Regions from separate parts of the Pseudomonas sp. JL23 genome, predicted to be linked through region 2. Evidence: riboswitches for the same ligand, from Rfam matches in the RefSeq annotation. Region 2 holds a riboswitch; the other holds the start of a gene.
The links. A riboswitch is a leader RNA that binds a small molecule or an ion and turns the genes downstream of it on or off. The one in region 2 is predicted to bind cobalamin.
Positions count from the first base shown of each region.

Region 1: another riboswitch for cobalamin. It lies ahead of cobW (cobalamin biosynthesis protein CobW); the one in region 2 lies ahead of cobO (cob(I)yrinic acid a,c-diamide adenosyltransferase).

Region 1 covers NZ_CM167795.1:3,990,932-4,000,056, forward strand. The annotation lists gene cobN (cobaltochelatase subunit CobN) at 1-580, opposite strand, end outside; gene cobW (cobalamin biosynthesis protein CobW) at 584-1,648, opposite strand; cobalamin riboswitch at 1,743-1,959, opposite strand; gene AC1Z24_RS18480 (cobalamin biosynthesis protein) at 2,067-2,492, shown strand; gene cobM (precorrin-4 C(11)-methyltransferase) at 2,489-3,235, shown strand; gene nfuA (Fe-S biogenesis protein NfuA) at 3,411-4,004, opposite strand; gene AC1Z24_RS18495 (fatty acid cis/trans isomerase) at 4,241-6,529, opposite strand; gene metH (methionine synthase) at 6,681-9,125, shown strand, end outside.
Region 2 covers NZ_CM167795.1:1,597,515-1,606,639, forward strand. The annotation lists gene AC1Z24_RS07485 (PQQ-dependent sugar dehydrogenase) at 1-1,094, opposite strand, end outside; cobalamin riboswitch at 1,200-1,399, shown strand; gene cobO (cob(I)yrinic acid a,c-diamide adenosyltransferase) at 1,489-2,100, shown strand; gene AC1Z24_RS07495 (cobyrinic acid a,c-diamide synthase CobB) at 2,111-3,400, shown strand; gene bluB (5,6-dimethylbenzimidazole synthase) at 3,397-4,047, shown strand; gene cbiB (adenosylcobinamide-phosphate synthase CbiB) at 4,044-4,952, shown strand; gene cobD (threonine-phosphate decarboxylase CobD) at 4,945-5,949, shown strand; gene AC1Z24_RS07515 (cobyric acid synthase) at 5,946-7,406, shown strand; gene cobU (bifunctional adenosylcobinamide kinase/adenosylcobinamide-phosphate guanylyltransferase) at 7,406-7,930, shown strand; gene cobT (nicotinate-nucleotide--dimethylbenzimidazole phosphoribosyltransferase) at 7,927-8,982, shown strand; gene cobC (alpha-ribazole phosphatase family protein) at 8,979-9,125, shown strand, end outside.

The DNA of each region.
Region 1 (9,125 bases), 2.4 Mb from region 2:
CACGCTGCCAGTCCGCCAACTCGGCACTGCCGAGACGCGGATGGTAGATCGCCGTGCGCGGCAGGCTGACCGGTTCGGACCAGGGATAATCACGGCCCAACCAGCGACTGGCCATGAATTGATACAGCTGCAAGGCATTGTGTCGACCGCCCTGGCGCAGGAAGTGCCAGAGGCGTTCGGAATCGGCGGCGGGTACGGTGCTCAGGTCGCTGAGTTCCGGGTCCGGACGGTCGTCGCCAGGCACCATGATCACCTGCACACCGCGCCCCGCCAGCTCCACCAGACGCTCGACGCCGTAACGCCAGTAGCCGACGCCGCCGTGCAGGGAAATCAGGATCACCTTGGCGTGGCGCAGCACCTCATCAACATACAGGTCGACGGATGCGTGATTCTGCACCTGCATCGGGTTGGCCAGGCGCAGGCTCGGGTAGTCGTCGGGCAGCTGCTGCGCGGTTTCCGCCAGCAGCGCCAGATGGGAATCGCCGCTGCAGAGAATCACCAGCTCGGCCGGGGTCTGGCCCAGGTCGGCAATGCTGTCATCGGGGACAAAGCCGCCGGGCTGGGTTCTCAGCAGGTGCATGGGTCAGCCTGCGATGGCAGCGCGCAAGGCGGCTTCGAGGACCACGGCATCCAGTTCCTGGCCGATCAGCACCAGATGGGTCGCGCGCTCTTCGTCAGCAGCCCAGGCACGGTCGAAATGCTTGTCGAAACGGGTACCCACGCCCTGGATCAGCAGGCGCATCGGCTTGCCGGGAATGGCTGCGAAGCCCTTGACCCGCAGAATGCCGTGCTGCACCACCAGTTGGTTCAGGGCCGCCAGCAGCTGCGCTTCGTTGGCCTCGGGCAGCTTGATCGAGATCGAATCGAAGGCGTCATGGTCGTGATCGTCATGGTCGTCGCCTTCGTGATGATCGTGGTGAGTCTTGCGCCCGTCGATATGCACTTCGGATTCGGCTTCCAGGCCCAGCAAAACGTTGAGCGGCAGGCGCCCGCTGCTGGCTTCGATAACCTTGACTGCTGGCGGCAGCTCTTGCGAGACCTCGGCACGCACCGCAGCCAGGCCTTCGGCGTCGATCATGTCGGCCTTGTTGAGAATCACCAGGTCGGCGCTGGCCAGTTGGTCGGCGAACAGCTCGTGCAGTGGCGATTCGTGATCCAGGTTCGGATCAAGCTTGCGCTGGGCATCGACCTGATCCGGGAAGGCGGCAAAGGTGCCGGCCAGCACAGCCGGGCTGTCGACCACGGTAATCACCGCGTCGACGGTGCAGGCGTTGCGAATTTCCGGCCACTGGAAGGCTTGCACCAGGGGCTTGGGCAGGGCCAGGCCCGAGGTTTCGATGAGGATATGGTCCAGGTCGCCGCGACGGGCTACCAGCTCGCGCATCACCGGGAAGAACTCTTCCTGCACGGTGCAGCACAGGCAGCCGTTGGCCAGCTCGTAGACGCGGCCATTGGCTTCTTCTTCGGTGCAACCGATGCTGCATTGCTTGAGGATTTCGCCGTCGATGCCCAGCTCGCCGAATTCATTGACGATCACGGCAATGCGACGCCCTTCGGCATTATCGAGCATGTGCCGCAACAGGGTGGTCTTGCCCGAGCCAAGGAAGCCGGTGACGATGGTGACGGGGAGTTTGGCCAGTGTTTTCATCGGATGCCCTTTGGCAAAGCGGCGGGCAAGCAGGACGAGAACCGACGGCCTGCGCGCGTGGTTCGATTCGCCACCGGATCACCCCGCCCGGTTGTAGTGAGAATTTCGCGAGGCAGGTCTCCTGGCTTACGGCGGCGCGTCGCTTGCGTTGCGACGGGCATTCAGCGCGCCTTCCCGCTTGCGCAGTGGCTATGCGATGAATATGACCGTTTACAGTTGCGGGGGCAGCCGCGGAGTAGCACCGCGTTCCCTTCTTAGCCCTGACCGCCGTTTGCAGGCCATGTCAGGGAACCTCGAACCGGCAAGGCTACGCAGTGGTCGGCGGCAGGTCAATGTCTGGCGCCTGTCACCTCGAAATTGACGATACAAGGCGCAGCATGGTCTCCTCCCGGCCTGCCTGACGATCGAGGACGCTATCGTGAATCCACCCGCACCCACCCTGGTGATTGGCCTCGGCTGCAAAAGCGGCTGCTCCACCGACACACTGCTGGAACTGATCGAACAACAGCTTGAGGCCTTCGGCACGGACCTGTCGGCCATCGACGCCCTGACCTCCATCGAGCACAAACGCGCCGAGCCCGGCCTGCTGGAACTGGCCGAGCGCCTGGAAAAACCCCTGGTCTTGTTCAATGCCCTGCACCTGTCGGCGTTCGAGCGCCAGCTCAGCCATCGCTCCCAGGCGTCTTTCGACAGTACCGGCTGCTGGGGCGTGGCCGAAAGCGCGGCCCTGGCCCTGGCGGTACAACTGGGCGGCGGCAATACCGGGCTGCTGATCAAGCGCCAGAACAACGCCGAAGCCACCTTTGCCCTGGCCGGCAGCACTGCTCATCCGGAGAGCCCATGACCGTTTTTTTCATTGGCGCAGGCCCCGGCGATCCGGAACTGATCACGGTCAAGGGCCAGCGTCTGATCAGCAGTTGCCCGGTGATTATTTACGCCGGATCACTGGTCCCGACAGCCGTGCTCGAGGGGCATCAGGCCACTCAAGTGGTCAATAGCGCCGAATTGCATCTGGAACAGATCATCGAGGTGATGAAATCCGCTCATGCACAGGGCCGGGATGTCGCTCGCGTGCACTCCGGCGACCCTAGCCTGTATGGCGCCATTGGCGAGCAGATTCGCTATCTGCGCGAGCTGGAAATTCCATTCGAGATCATCCCCGGTGTCACCGCCACGGCTGCCTGCGCGGCGCTGTTGGGCAGCGAACTGACCCTGCCGGATATCTCGCAAAGCGTGATTCTGACCCGCTACGCCGACAAGACCGCAATGCCTGCAGGCGAAGAACTGGCCAGCCTGGCGCAACACAAGGCAACCATGGCGATTCACTTGGGGGTGCAGCATCTGGGCAAGATCGTCGCCGAACTGACGCCGCACTACGGCAGCGACTGCCCAATCGCGGTGGTCCATCGCGCCAGCTGGCCGGATCAAGACTGGGTGAGCGGCACCCTGGCGGATATCCATGACAAAGTTCAGGCCAAAGGCTTTCGCCGTACGGCACTGATCATCGTCGGCCGGGTGCTGGCCAACGACAGTTTCAGTGAGTCATCGCTGTATCGGGCGGGGCATGCGCATCTCTATAGGCCATAAATAACACGAGCCTAATCAATGCATTTCCCCTGTGGGACCGGCTTCAGCCGGGAAGGCGTATTCCCGGCTAAAGCCGGTCCCACAGATGCCCACCTGCTTTTTTGTCGGTTTGCAAAAACAAAACACCCCGCTAAAGAACAACTCTAGCGGGGTGTTTTTACGAGCTGAGAACGCCTTAGTAGTAAGCGTTTTCTTTCTGCGTATGGTCGGTCACGTCGCGCACGCCGGTCAGCTCCGGGATGCGCTCGAGCAGGGTGCGCTCGATGCCTTCACGCAGGGTCACGTCAGCCTGACCGCAGCCCTGGCAGCCACCGCCGAATTGCAGAACGGCAACGTTGGCCTCGCCCTCTTCAACCACGTCGATCAACGTGACCTGACCGCCATGACTGGCCAGGCCCGGATTGATCTCGGTTTGCAGGTAGTAATTGATGCGCTCGTTGATCGGGCTGTCGGCGTTGACCATCGGTACTTTGGCGTTCGGTGCCTTGATAGTCAGCTGGCCGCCCATGCGGTCGGTGGCGTAGTCGACGACGGCGTCATCGAGGAAAGCCTCGCTGAAACCATCGATCCAGGCAGTAAAGCTTTTCAGGCCAATGGCCTTGTCGTCAGACTTTTCTTCGCCGGGCTTGCAGTAGGCAATGCAGGTTTCAGCGTACTGGGTGCCAGGCTGGGTGATGAATACGCGGATGCCGATACCGGGGGTATTCTGCTTTTGCAGCAGATCAGCCAGGTAGTCGTGGGCAGCGTCGGTGATAGTAATAGCGGTCATAAAAATTCCTCGCAGACTTGGCACAAGTCTACGCCAAACGTCTGCGCCACACAAAGTCCTAGTATTTTTGTCAGGAATGATTCTCAGCCTTCCCATTCCTCATGCTGATAGCCCCCGCTTTATGATCAGCAATGACCTGTGGGACCGGCTTCAGCCGGGAAAGGGCCGGTGCACCCGCTACATGTTCTTGATCAGAAAATGCCTTCCCGGCTAAAGCCGGTCCCACATTCCGACGCCTAAAGATTTTCATACCTGTTCATATCCAGCACGCCCGCCTCCCGTGGCTCGGTCTCGCGGATATAGCGGTCCAGGTCATGGAAGTAGTTCCAGAACAGCGGATGGCTGCGGCGTATACCCCAGCGCTCGACGATCCGGTCGAACTCCGGCTGATGCCGTACCTTCTGCATGGCCTCGACAAAGGCCGGGACCTCACCAGCCGGGACGTTGAACATGAAGTTCGGGTAGCTGCTGATCACCCCCGGATAGATAGTCAATGTGTCCAGGCCCGGCTGGTAGCGTGACGACTCGCCCAGCAGGAACGCCACGTTACTGTGGGCCCGGTTGCGCAGCATGCTGTACATCACCCGCTTGCCGCTGCTGTCTTCGATACGCAGCATGGTTGCTTCCGGCAGGTAATCGATCACCTTCAGACCTGCGGCGGGACGCGAAGCCAGACGACTGAGCACCTGCTCGACCTGCTTGAAGCTGTCGCTGATACCGGACCGCGCGCAATCGCCAGTACAACGATTGATCGGATCGGGCGCGGCATCCAGGGTTCCGGCGCGCTGTACCAACTCAAGGGCAAAATCGCGCTTGGGGTCCTTAGGATCGAGCTGCATGCCGGTGGGCTTGTCGTCGTCGATCTTCTGGTAATCCAGCCACATCTTGAATTTGCCGCCTTCCTGATACCAGTCGGCAAGGATTTCGTCGCGCTTGTCGGCAGGCATCAGGCGCAGGAAGTTGACCTCGGCACCGTTGCGGATCAGGTCGAAATACAGACGGGTCTGCGCCTGATGGGAGACGTTCCCGTACACGTCAAAATTCACCGCCAACTGGTAATAGGTGCGCTCCAGCAGCGGATAGTCGAACAACCATAGCGACTGCGGTACATCGCCAATCAGGCCCTTGTTCACAGAGGCACTGTCGAAATGGCGGAAGACTGTCAGCAGCGCGTTGTCATTGCCCGCCCACAGGGTCGACCAACTCGGCGGCGGCATCTGCGCGTAGGCGTCGCGGCGCAGGTCTTCGTATTCATTGCGCTTGTCCCGATAATCGCGCCACAGGCCCAGGACGCTGCCGACGTCATCGTTCTGCCCCGGCATGGCCAGCAGGGGCGTGGCCTTGCTGCGGTAGGCGGCATCGAATACGTAGCGGTCATGGGCCGGTTCCTGAAACAGCACCCAGAACTGGTCGCGAATCACGTCCGTGGCAATCTGCCCACGACACACCGGACCACGAATGAAGGTGCGCACGAAGTACTCGGCGTTATCCAGCATGAACTGGTAGCGGGCCACCGCCGGGATGGCTTCGAAGGTATCGAACGGATTGGCGCGACGCTCCGGCCCGTAACCAGGCAAGGACGTCGCCCTCCAGCTGCCGCTGTAGAACAGCTGCTTGACTCGGTCGAGCTTCTGCGCGCTGAGCGGATAGGTGATGTGGGTCTTGTGCACGATCACGCCCTGCACCGGCATCAGCCGGTAATAGACCTGGGTGCCGGGGTCGTCGTTGGGACGGCGGGTGGCGATCAGGTCGATAGCCTGGCCGCTGGGCGTACGCGAACGCACCCACTGGAAGAAATGCGCCTGATCGCCATTGGTGAAATAGATATGGGCCAGGAACAAATGCTCGTAGAGCCAGCGCCCGACCAGGGCTTCACTGGAGCCGGGGCGGTTGAGCAAGGCTTCCCAATCAGTAATCTGCGCCGCTTCCACGGCATTGGCCTGGATCGCCTGCTGATCCACCGGCGCGCCAGCCGCCAGCCAGCGTTGCACGGTCTGGTACTGGGCATCGGTCAGGCCGGTCACGGCCATGGGCATGCCTTCCTTGGGATGCGCCGCCGCATAGGTATCGAATTCGTTGGGCGCCGGGCAGCTGTTATCGCGGTTCAGGCCCAGGGCAATCTCCTCCGGCAGCTTGGCATTGGCCTGTAATGGCGCGCTGTGACCCAGTTCGAGCATGCGCGACATCAACGCTGCCTGGCTGCCCTGGGCATCGAGGACCGAGTAGAAACCTTTGTGGCGCCAGGCGTCGGGGCCACTGGCATCGTAGAAAATCCGCGTCGGTGCTACGGCGGTAGAACGATCGCCTTGATACACCGGCACTTTGGAAGCACCGCGCAACGCACCTTCACCACTGCCCAGGTTGAGCTGACAGGCGGCATCGTTGCAGGCATGGCAAGCCACGCACTTCTCGGTAAGAATCGGCTGGATATCGCGGGTATAAGAAATTTGCGGCAGCAGGTCCTCGGCGCAGGCCGCTGCACTGATCAGCATTAATACAATGCTGACCATCGAACGTAACGGCATAACCTGCGTCCCAGGATCAAAAATCGTGATTCTACAGAGAGCGGCCAAGGCCCAACATGAATGATATTCATGCAAAACCCTGAACAACGCTAAATCCTTTCGGGTTTGCTATCATTTCGACCTTTCTGTATCGACCCGTCCAGGTAGCCCTATGTCTGACCGCAGCGCCCGCCTCCACTCGTTCCAGCAAGCTCTCAAGCAGAGGATCCTGATCCTCGATGGTGGCATGGGCACCATGATCCAGAGCTATCGCCTCGAGGAAGAGGACTACCGCGGCAAGCGTTTCGCCGACTGGCCGAGCGACGTCAAGGGCAACAACGACCTGCTGGTCCTGACCCGCCCTGACGTGATCGGCGCCATCGAGAAGGCGTACCTGGACGCCGGGGCCGACATTCTCGAAACCAACACCTTCAACGCCACCCAGGTGTCCCAGGCCGACTACGGCATGGAAGCACTGGTGTATGAGCTGAACGTCGAAGGCGCGCGCCTGGCCCGCCGGGTCGCCGATGCCAAGACCCTGGAAACTCCCGATCGCCCGCGCTTCGTTGCCGGCGTCCTCGGCCCGACCAGCCGCACCTGCTCGCTGTCCCCGGACGTCAACAACCCCGGTTATCGCAACGTTACCTTCGATGAGCTGGTGGAAAACTACACCGAGGCCACCAAGGGCCTGATCGAGGGCGGCGCCGACCTGATCCTGATCGAAACCATTTTCGACACCCTCAACGCCAAGGCGGCGATCTTCGCCGTGCAGGGCGTGTTCGAGGAACTGGGTGTCGAGCTGCCGATCATGATTTCCGGGACCATCACCGATGCGTCCGGCCGTACCCTGTCGGGCCAGACCACCGAAGCTTTCTGGAACTCGGTCAGCCACGCCAAGCCGATTTCCGTGGGTCTGAACTGCGCTCTGGGTGCCAGCGACCTTCGTCCGTACCTGCAAGAGCTGTCGACCAAGGCTGACACCCATGTGTCCGCCCACCCCAACGCCGGTCTGCCCAACGAGTTCGGCGAGTACGACGAATCCCCGGCAGAAATGGCCAAGGTCGTCGAAGAGTTCGCCCAGAGCGGCTTCCTCAATATCGTCGGCGGCTGCTGCGGCACCACCCCAGGCCATATCAAGGCCATCGCCGAAGCGGTGGGCAAATATGCACCACGGGAAATCCCGGATATCGCCCCGGCCTGCCGCCTGTCGGGCCTGGAGCCGTTCACCATTGATCGCCAGTCGTTGTTCGTCAACGTCGGCGAGCGCACCAATATCACCGGTTCCGCCCGTTTTGCCCGCCTGATCCGTGAAGAGAACTACACCGAAGCCCTGGAAGTCGCCCTGCAGCAGGTCGAAGCCGGTGCCCAGGTGATCGACATCAACATGGACGAAGGCATGCTCGACTCGAAGAAGGCCATGGTCACCTTCCTCAACCTGATCGCTGGCGAGCCGGACATCTCCCGCGTGCCGATCATGATCGACTCGTCGAAATGGGAAGTGATCGAAGCCGGTCTCAAGTGCATCCAGGGCAAGGGCATCGTCAACTCCATCAGCATGAAGGAAGGCGTCGAGCAGTTCATTCATCACGCCAAACTGTGCAAGCGCTATGGTGCGGCAGTGGTGGTGATGGCCTTCGACGAAGCCGGACAGGCCGATACCGAGGCGCGCAAAAAGGAAATCTGCAAACGCTCCTACGACATTCTGGTCAATGAAGTCGGCTTCCCGCCGCAAGACATCATCTTCGACCCGAACATCTTCGCCGTCGCCACCGGTATCGAAGAGCACAACAACTATGCCGTGGACTTCATCAATGCCTGCGCCTACATCCGCGACGAGTTGCCGTATGCCCTGACCTCGGGCGGCGTATCCAACGTGTCGTTCTCGTTCCGTGGCAACAACCCGGTGCGCGAGGCGATTCACTCGGTGTTCCTGCTGTATGCGATCCGCAACGGCCTGACCATGGGTATCGTCAACGCCGGGCAGTTGGAAATCTACGACCAGATTCCGCAAGAACTGCGCGACGCCGTCGAAGACGTAGTGCTCAACCGCACGCCGGAAGGCACCGATGCGCTGCTGGCGATTGCCGACAAGTACAAGGGCGATGGCAGCGTCAAGGAAGCCGAGACCGAGGAATGGCGCGGCTGGGAAGTCAACAAGCGCCTGGAACATGCGCTGGTCAAGGGCATCACCACCCATATCGTCGAAGACACCGAAGAGTCACGCCAGTCGTTCAAGCGCCCTATCGAGGTCATCGAAGGCCCGCTGATGTCGGGCATGAATATCGTCGGCGACCTGTTCGGCTCGGGCAAAATGTTCCTGCCGCAAGTGGTCAAGTCCGCGCGCGTGATGAAGCAGGCCGTGGCCCACCTGATCCCGTTCATCGAGCTGGAAAAAGGCGACAAGCCGCAAGCCAAGGGCAAGATCCTCATGGCCACGGTCAAGGGCGACGTGCACGACATCGGCAAGAACATTGTCGGCGTGGTGCTGGGTTGCAACGGCTATGACATCGTCGACCTCGGCGTGATGGTCCCGGCAGAGAAAATCCTGCAGGTGGCCAAAGAGCAGAAGTGCGACATCATCGGCCTGTCCGGCCTGATCACGCCGTCTCTGGACGAG
Region 2 (9,125 bases):
TGGCTGACCAACAGGCCCTGAGTGAAGGGCGCGGGCAGGGATTTTCCGTCGGTGAAGACCATGCCCAACGATGCCGTATGGGGGCCGACGGCGTAATCCGGGGCGATGGCCTTGGCGACCAGGGCGGGATTCTGTGGATCGACTCGCGCGTCCACATGCTGGCCGTAGTAGCTGAAGGGCCAGCCATAGAAAGCACCGTCCTGTACCGAGGTCACGTAGTCCGGCACCAGGTCGCTGCCGATCTCGTCGCGCTCGTTGACCGAGGTCCACAGCTTGCCGCTGCTCGGCTCCCAATCCATGCCGTTGGGGTTGCGCAGACCGGAAGCGAAGATGCGGTGGGCGCCGGTGGCGGCATCCACTTCCCAGATCGCCGCGCGGCCTTCTTCGGCGGCCAGGCCGTTTTCACCGACATTGCTGTTGGAGCCCACGGTGACGTACAGCTTGCTGCCGTCCTTGCTGGCAATGACGTTTTTGGTCCAGTGATGATTGATGGTCCCGGCTGGCAGATCGACCACTTTGACCGGGGCGGCACTGATTGAGGTCTGGCCTTCCTGATAGGGGAAGCGGATCAGACGATCAGTATCGGCGACGTACAGGTCATTGCCGATCAGCGTCATGCCAAACGGTGAATTGAGATGGTCGAGAAACACCTTGCGGGTTTCCGCCACGCCATCGTGATCGGCGTCACGCAGCAGGGTGATGCGGTTGGCGCTGGGCACGCCAGCCCCGGCCTTGCCCATGACTTTCTTCATCACCCATCCGCGAATGCCCTTGCTGTCGTCCGGCTTGGGCGGTGCGTTGGTTTCGGCCACCAGTACATCGCCATTGGGCAACACATACAACCAGCGGGGATGATCCAGGCCCTGGGCGAAGGCCGCAACCTGGGTGCCCGCTGCCGCCGTGGGCTTGCCGCCATTCGGCCAGCCCACGGCGGGGGCGATATTCACGGTGGGGATCAGGGTCTTGTTCGGCTCCGGCAGTTTCGGCGAGGCACCGGTGCCGTCGCTGACCTGCAAGGTCGACGACTCGCCGCAGGCCGCAAGACCTCCTGCCAGCAGTAACAGAACAGCGTACTGAGGTCTGATTTTGAACATGAACAATCTCCGTGACGGGCAGTATCCAATGAAGAGTAGAGGGACAGGTTCCGTGAGGGTTCAACCCGTCTTGCATTCATTGACGCTGTTACCCCAACCCTCTACCCTTCGCGACTTGTTTCAGGTGCTCAGCAATTGAGTGAAACAGGGAAGCCGGTCAGATCCCGGCGCTGCCCCCGCAACGGTAAATGAGTCAAGACGCTATGGAGTGCCACTGTGCGAACGCATGGGAAGGCGTGGCGTCGGGCGTGCCTCGGCACGCGCCGCTCATGAGCCCGGAGACCGGCCTGATTCAATCAATGGCATCGCGGCGGGCGATGTCCTGCATCGGTGCCGTGCCGCCGATTGCTGCGCCTGCCTTGTGCTTTCACGTGTCCTCGAGCGGAGAGCCGAGATGAACGAATCCCCTGAACGTGACGAACGCCACCTGGCGCGCATGCAGCGCAAAAAAGCGGTGATGGACGAGCGCATTGCCAGCTCACCCAATGAATGCGGCCTGTTGTTGGTGTTGACCGGCAATGGCAAGGGCAAGAGCAGCTCGGCTTTCGGCATGCTCGCCCGGGCCATGGGCCACGATATGCACTGCGGCGTGGTGCAGTTCATCAAGGGCCGCAACAGCACCGGTGAGGAGCTGTTCTATCGACGCTTCCCCGAGCAAGTGCGTTTCCACGTTATGGGCGAGGGCTTCACCTGGGAAACCCAGGATCGCCAGCGCGATATCGCCGCCGCCGAAGCCGCCTGGGCCGTGTCCCGGGAAATGCTCAGCGACCCGGCCATTGGCCTGGTAGTGCTGGATGAACTGAATATCGCCCTCAAGCACGGCTATCTGGACCTGGAGCAAGTGCTCAGTGACTTGCAGGCCCGCCCACCGATGCAGCACGTGATCGTGACCGGCCGCGGCGCCAAACAGGAATTGATCGATCTGTCCGATACCGTGTCCGAGATTGCCGTGGTCAAGCACGCCTTCCAGGCAGGCATCCGTGCGCAAAAAGGCATCGAACTGTGAGTGCAGCGTTATGAACCGGCAATGCCCGGCCGTGCTGATTGCCGCACCGGCCTCCGGCCAGGGCAAGACCACGGTCACCGCCGCCCTGGCGCGCCTGCACCGTAATCAGGGGCGCAAGGTTCGTGTGTTCAAATGCGGCCCGGACTTTCTCGACCCGATGATTCTCGAGCGCGCCAGCGGTGCGCCGGTCTATCAGCTCGACCTGTGGATGGTCGGCGCCGAGGAAAGCCGCCGCCTGCTCTGGGAAGCAGCGGGCGAAGCCGACCTGATCCTGATCGAAGGGGTGATGGGGCTGTTCGACGGCACGCCGTCCAGCGCCGACCTGGCCCGGCACTTCGGTGTTCCGGTGTTGGGGGTGATCGACGGCACCGCCATGGCCCAGACCTTTGGCGCCCTGGCCCTGGGATTGGCGCGTTATCAGCCGGACCTGCCATTTGCCGGAGTCCTGGCCAACCGCGTGGGCACGGTGCGCCACGCGCAATTGCTCGAAGGCAGCCTGACCGAAGGCCTGCGTTGGTATGGCGCCTTGTCCCGGGAAACCGGTATCGAGCTGCCCAGTCGCCACCTTGGGCTGGTGCAGGCCAGCGAATTGAATGATCTGGATGCGCGTCTTGATGCCGCCGCCGAAGCGCTGGCCAGTACTTGCGAAGTGGCATTGCCGCCCGCCGTGACCTTTGCTGCGCCGCACAGCAGCGCAGTGGAGTCGTGGCTGATGGGCGTACGGATTGCCGTGGCCCATGACGAAGCCTTTGCCTTCCTCTATGGCGCCAATCTGGACCTGCTGCGGGCCATGGGCGCCGAGTTGCTGTTCTTCTCGCCGATTCGTGATCAACAGTTGCCCGAGGCCGACAGCCTGTATCTGCCTGGCGGTTATCCGGAACTGCATCACCTGACCCTGGGGGCCAACGCGCCGATGCTGGCGGCCATCCGCACCCATCATGCTGCGGGTAAACCGTTGCTCGCTGAATGCGGCGGGATGCTTTATCTGCTCGATGCCCTGACCGATGTCGAGGGCCAGCGCGCTGAACTGGTCGGATTGCTGGGCGGGGAGGCTGTGATGCAGAAGCGTCTGGCTGCCCTGGCCTTGCAGGCGGTGGAGCTGCCGGAAGGCTTGCTGCGTGGGCACACCTATCACCACTCCCTGACCAGCACCGAGTTGCAGCCGATTGCCCGTGGCGTCAGCCCCAACGGTGGACGCGGTGCCGAGGCCGTCTATCGTCTGGGGCGCCTGACTGCGTCCTACGTGCACTTTTACTTTCCCTCACATCCTCAGGCGGTTGCGGCGCTTTTCCGACCATGAGTGACCAGGCGTTCAGCACCGAAGAACGGGCAGCGGTGTACCGCGCCATTGCCGAGCGGCGGGATATGCGTCACTTCAGTGGTGGCACTGTGGCACCCGAGTTGCTTGGTCGTTTACTGCAGGCGGCGCATCAGGCCCCCAGTGTCGGCCTGATGCAGCCTTGGCGCTTTATCCGCATCAGCGATCCCGAGTTACGTCGGCAGATGCAGGTTCAGGTCGAGGAGGAGCGAATTCGCACCGCCGAGGCTCTGGGCGAACGGGCTGATGACTTCATGAAGCTCAAGGTCGAGGGTATCAACGATTGCGCCGAGGTCCTGGTCGCCGCGCTGATGGACGGCCGCGAGCGCTATATCTTCGGTCGACGGACCCTGCCGGAGATGGACATGGCGTCATTGTCCTGCGCGATCCAGAATCTGTGGCTCGCCGCCCGTGCCGAAGGTCTGGGCATGGGTTGGGTATCGCTGTTCGATCCCGAGGCGCTGGCGACGCTGCTGAATATGCCCGCCGGGGCCAAGCCTTTGGCGATTCTGTGCCTGGGGCCGGTGACCGAGTTTTATCCGGCGCCGATGCTGGTACTCGAAGGCTGGGCGCAGGAGCGTCCGCTGAGCGAGCTGCTATTTGAGAATCAATGGGGAGTGAGTCAATGAGTGTGGCGCTGCTGAGCATCGCCGGGGTGGCTCTGGATGCGCTGCTCGGCGAGCCGAAACGGTCGCACCCGCTGGTGGCGTTCGGCCGTTTCGCCGAGCGTATCGAAAAGCGCTTCAATGCTGCCGGGCGCGGCTGGCGCAGCCATGGTGTGACCGCCTGGTTTATCGCTGTGGTGCCGATCACCCTGGTGGCCACGGCCCTGAGCTGGCTGCCCTATATCGGCTGGTTGGTCGAGGTGCTGGCACTGTATTGCGCCCTTGGCCTGCGCAGCCTTGGCGAGCACGTCGAGCCGGTGGCTCAGGCTCTGCGCGCCAATGAACTGGACACGGCGCGCCAGCGGGTCGGTTATCTGGTCAGCCGCCAGACCGACGAACTGGACGCCACCGAAGTGGCCCGGGCGGCCACTGAGTCGGTACTGGAAAACGGCAGCGATGCGGTATTTGCTGCGATATTCTGGTTTGTCGTGGCCGGTGCGCCGGGCGTCGTGCTGTATCGCCTGAGCAATACCCTGGATGCCATGTGGGGTTATCGCAATGCGCGGTTCGAACGTTTTGGTTGGGCTGCGGCAAAAATCGACGACGTCCTCAACTATATTCCGGCGCGCCTGGTGGCTTTGACCTACGCGCTGCTGGGTAAGACGCGCCTGGCCATGCACTGCTGGAAGACCCAGGCGCCGCTGTGGGACAGCCCCAATGCCGGGCCGGTGATGGCGGCGGGCGCGGGCGCGCTTGGCGTCGAATTGGGTGGTGCGGCGATTTATCACGGCGAGCTGCATCAGCGACCGCAACTGGGCCGAGGCCTAGCGGCCAGCCCTGACTCCATCGAGCGAGGCTGGCAGTTGGTACAGCGCGGTGTCTGGTTGTGGTTATTGATCTTATGCCTGGGAACGGAATTCTATGCTTGAGCACGGCGGGCGTCTGAGGGCTGCGGCGCAACACTACGGTATCGCTGAGACCGAGTGGCTGGACTTGTCCACGGGCCTGGCGCCCTGGCCGTTCGAAGTCCCGCCGATTGCGCTGCGAGCCTGGGCGCGCCTGCCGGAGAATCATGACGGGCTGGAAGCCGCGGCTGCGGGCTATTACGGCACTGCGCAACTGCTGCCGGTGCCGGGCAGCCAGGCGGCGATCCAGGCCCTGCCGCGTTTGCGTCGGGCGGGCCGGGTCGGTGTGTTGTCGCCTTGTTATGCCGAGCACGCCGAGGCATGGCGCAATGGCGGCTTCCTGGTCCGTGAGCTGATGGAGGAAGAGGTCGATTACTTCATCGAGCATCTGGATGTGTTGGTGGTGGTCAACCCGAACAACCCTACCGGCTTGAAGCTGGCCCCGCAATTGTTGCTCGAATGGCACTCGCGTCTGGCCGAGCGCGGCGGCTGGCTGGTGGTGGACGAGGCCTTTATGGACGTGACCCCCGAATCGAGCCTGGTGGCCGAGGCTGATCGCAGCGGCTTGATCGTGCTGCGCTCCTTCGGCAAGTTCTTCGGCCTAGCCGGCGTACGACTGGGCTTTGTCATGGCTCAAGCATCGTTACTTAAACAACTTGAGGTCCAGATCGGGCCTTGGGCGGTCAGCGGCCCGACCCGGGAGCTTGGGCGGGTCTGCCTGCAAGACCGCGCCGCCCAGTTGCAGCAACGTCAGCGTTGCGAACAGGCGGGTACCCGGCTGTTCGAGCTGCTGAGCGAGCATGGCCTGCAACCCCAGGGTGGCTGCGCCTTGTTTCAATGGGTGCGCACGCCCCGGGCCAAGGCTCTGCATGAGTTTTGCGCCCGTCGCGGGATTCTGCTGCGACTGTTTTCCACGGGGGACAGCCATACCGACAGCCTGCGTTTTGGCCTGCCCGCCGATGAGCGCGACTGGCAGCGTATCGCCAGCGCCCTGACTGAATTCAACGGACACTCTTCATGACCACTCTGATGGTGCAAGGCACCACTTCCGACGCAGGCAAGAGCACCCTGGTGACCGCATTGTGCCGCTGGCTGACCCGCCAGGGGGTTGCCGTGGTGCCGTTCAAGCCGCAGAACATGGCGTTGAACAGCGCGGTGACGGCAGACGGTGGCGAGATCGGCCGGGCCCAGGCGGTACAGGCCCAGGCCTGTGGCTTGCAGCCTCACACCGATATGAACCCGGTGCTGCTCAAGCCCAACAGCGACACCGGCGCCCAGGTGATCATCCATGGCCGGGCGGTCACTACCATGAACGCGGTGGCCTATCACGGCTATAAAACCATCGCCATGGAAGCGGTGCTGCAATCCCATGCCCGCCTAAGTGCGCAATATCCAGTGATCATGGTTGAAGGCGCGGGGTCGCCTGCCGAGATCAATCTGCGCGCCAACGATATCGCCAATATGGGCTTTGCCGAGGCGGTGGATTGCCCGGTAATCCTCGTGGCCGATATCAATCGTGGCGGCGTCTTTGCTCATCTGGTCGGCACCCTGGAGCTGCTTGAGCCCAGTGAGCAGGCCCGGGTCAAAGGTTTTGTGATCAACCGTTTTCGCGGCGATATCGCCCTGCTGCAATCGGGCCTGGACTGGCTCGAAGCGCGCACCGGCAAACCGGTGCTCGGCGTGCTGCCTTATGTCATGGATCTGCATCTGGAGGCCGAAGATGGTCTCGATCAGCGCCAGACCGACAAGGTCGAGCAGGTGCTCAATGTGGTGGTGCCGGTCCTGCCGCGCATCAGCAATCACACCGACTTCGATCCGCTGCGCCTGCACCCACAGGTCAATCTGCAATTCGTCGGCCCCGGCCAGGCGATTCCGCCGGCCGACCTGATCATCCTGCCGGGCTCCAAGAGCGTGCGCAGCGACCTGGCTTACCTGCGCGCCAATGGCTGGGACGCGGCGATTACGCGGCACCTGCGCTACGGCGGCAAGGTTCTGGGGATTTGCGGCGGCCTGCAGATGCTCGGTGAGCAAGTCCATGATCCGCTGGGCCTTGAAGGCGCGGCGGGTTCGAGCGCCGGGCTGGGCCTGCTCGATTTGAGCACGGTGCTGGAACAAGAGAAGCAGCTGCGCAATGTGAGCGGGCATCTGCAGCTCGAAGGTGCCCAGGTCAGCGGCTACGAAATTCATGCTGGCGTGACCAGTGGCAGTGCCCTGGAGCGTCCAGCGGTCTATCTCGACGATGGCCGTTGCGATGGCGCCCAGAGCGTCGACGGGCAAATTCTCGGCACCTATCTGCATGGCCTGTTCGAAAGTCCTGCGTCCTGCACGGCATTGCTGCGCTGGGCCGGTCTGCAGAATGTACAGGCGGTGGATTATCACGCCCTGCGCGAGCGTGATATCGAGCGTCTGGCGGATTTGGTGGAAAACCATCTCGATGGTCCGCTGCTGCGCCAGCTATGCGGCCTGGAGCAAGACTGATGCTGCAACTGATCCTTGGCGGTGCGCGCTCGGGCAAGAGTCGTCTGGCCGAACGACTGGCCACTGAATCGGGTCTGGAGGTGACCTATATCGCCACCAGTCAGCCCATCGATGGCGAGCTGAACGAACGGGTGGTCTTGCATCGTCAGCGCCGCCCCGAGCACTGGGGTCTGATCGAAGAGCCACTGCAACTGGCCCGAATCCTTCGCGACAACGCCAAGGTCGGGCGCTGCCTGTTGGTGGACTGCCTGACCCTGTGGCTGACCAATCTGCTGATGCTTGAGGACGAGCCCCAGCGTCTGGCCCTTGAGCGTGACGCCCTGCTTACCTGCCTGGCCGACCTGCAGGGTGAAATCATTTTTGTCAGCAACGAGACCGGGATGGGCATCGTGCCCCTCGGCGAATTGACCCGCCGTTACGTCGACGAGGCTGGCTGGTTGCACCAGGCCCTGGCCGAGCGTTGCGAGCGGGTCGTTCTGAGCGTTGCCGGCCTGCCTCTGACTTTGAAAGGAACCGCGCTATGACTGACTCCTGGTGGCTCAAACCTGCTCAGGCGCTGAATGTACCGATGCGCGAAGCCGCGTTGGCCCGTCAGCAGCAATTGACCAAACCAACCGGCTCCCTCGGCCAGCTAGAACGGGTGGCGGTGCAATTGGCTGGCCTGCAAGGCCGGGAAAAGCCTGCTGTGGATAAGTGCTGGATCGCGATTTTCGCCGGTGACCACGGTGTCGTCGCTGAAGGCGTGTCGGCCTATCCCCAGGAAGTGACCGGGCAGATGCTGCACAACTTTATCATGGGCGGCGCGGCCATCAGCGTATTGGCCAAACAGTTGTCGGCGCAGTTGGACGTGGTCGATCTCGGCACGGTCTCGCCGCTGAATCTGCCGGGTGTTCGCCACCTGAACATTGGCGCCGGTACGGCCAACTTTGCCCAGGGTCCGGCGATGACTGTCGAGCAAGGGCTGCTGGCCATGGCGGGCGGGCGTGACAGCGTGTTGCGGGCCAAGGCCGCTGGCAGCGAGCTGTTTATCGGCGGTGAGATGGGTATCGGCAATACTGCGTCGGCCAGTGCTGTCGCCTGTTCCTTGCTGGAATGCGCAGCGCCTTTGCTGGTCGGGCCGGGCACCGGGCTGAACGCCGAAGGGATTCGCCACAAGACGGCGGTCATCGAACGTGCTCTGGCGCTGCATGCCGAACAGGCTGCGGGCGATCCGCTGCAAAGCCTGCTGTGCCTGGGCGGTTTCGAAATCGCCGCGCTGGTCGGCGCCTATCTGGCCTGTGCCCAGGAAGGCATTGCAGCCCTGGTGGACGGCTTTATCTGCAGCGTCGCGGCATTGGTGGCGGTGCGTCTGAATCCGTCCTGTCGCGAGTGGCTGTTGTTCGGCCATCGCGGTGCCGAGCCGGGCCATCGTCATCTGCTGGAAACCCTGCAGGCCGAGCCGCTGATCGATCTGGGTCTGCGTCTGGGCGAGGGCAGCGGTGCGGCGTTGGCGGTCCCACTGGTGCAGATGGCCTGCGCCCTGCACAACAATATGGCCACTTTCGCTGAAGCCGCAGTGGCGGATCGACCGGCATGACCTTGCGCCTGGACCTGTTGCGTCATGGCGAGACTGAGCTGGGCGGCGTCATGCGCGGCAGCCTCGACGACGCCTTGACCGCCACCGGTTGGGCGCAGATGCAGGCGGCGGTGGCAGAAGCCGGGCCGTGGGACCGCATTGTC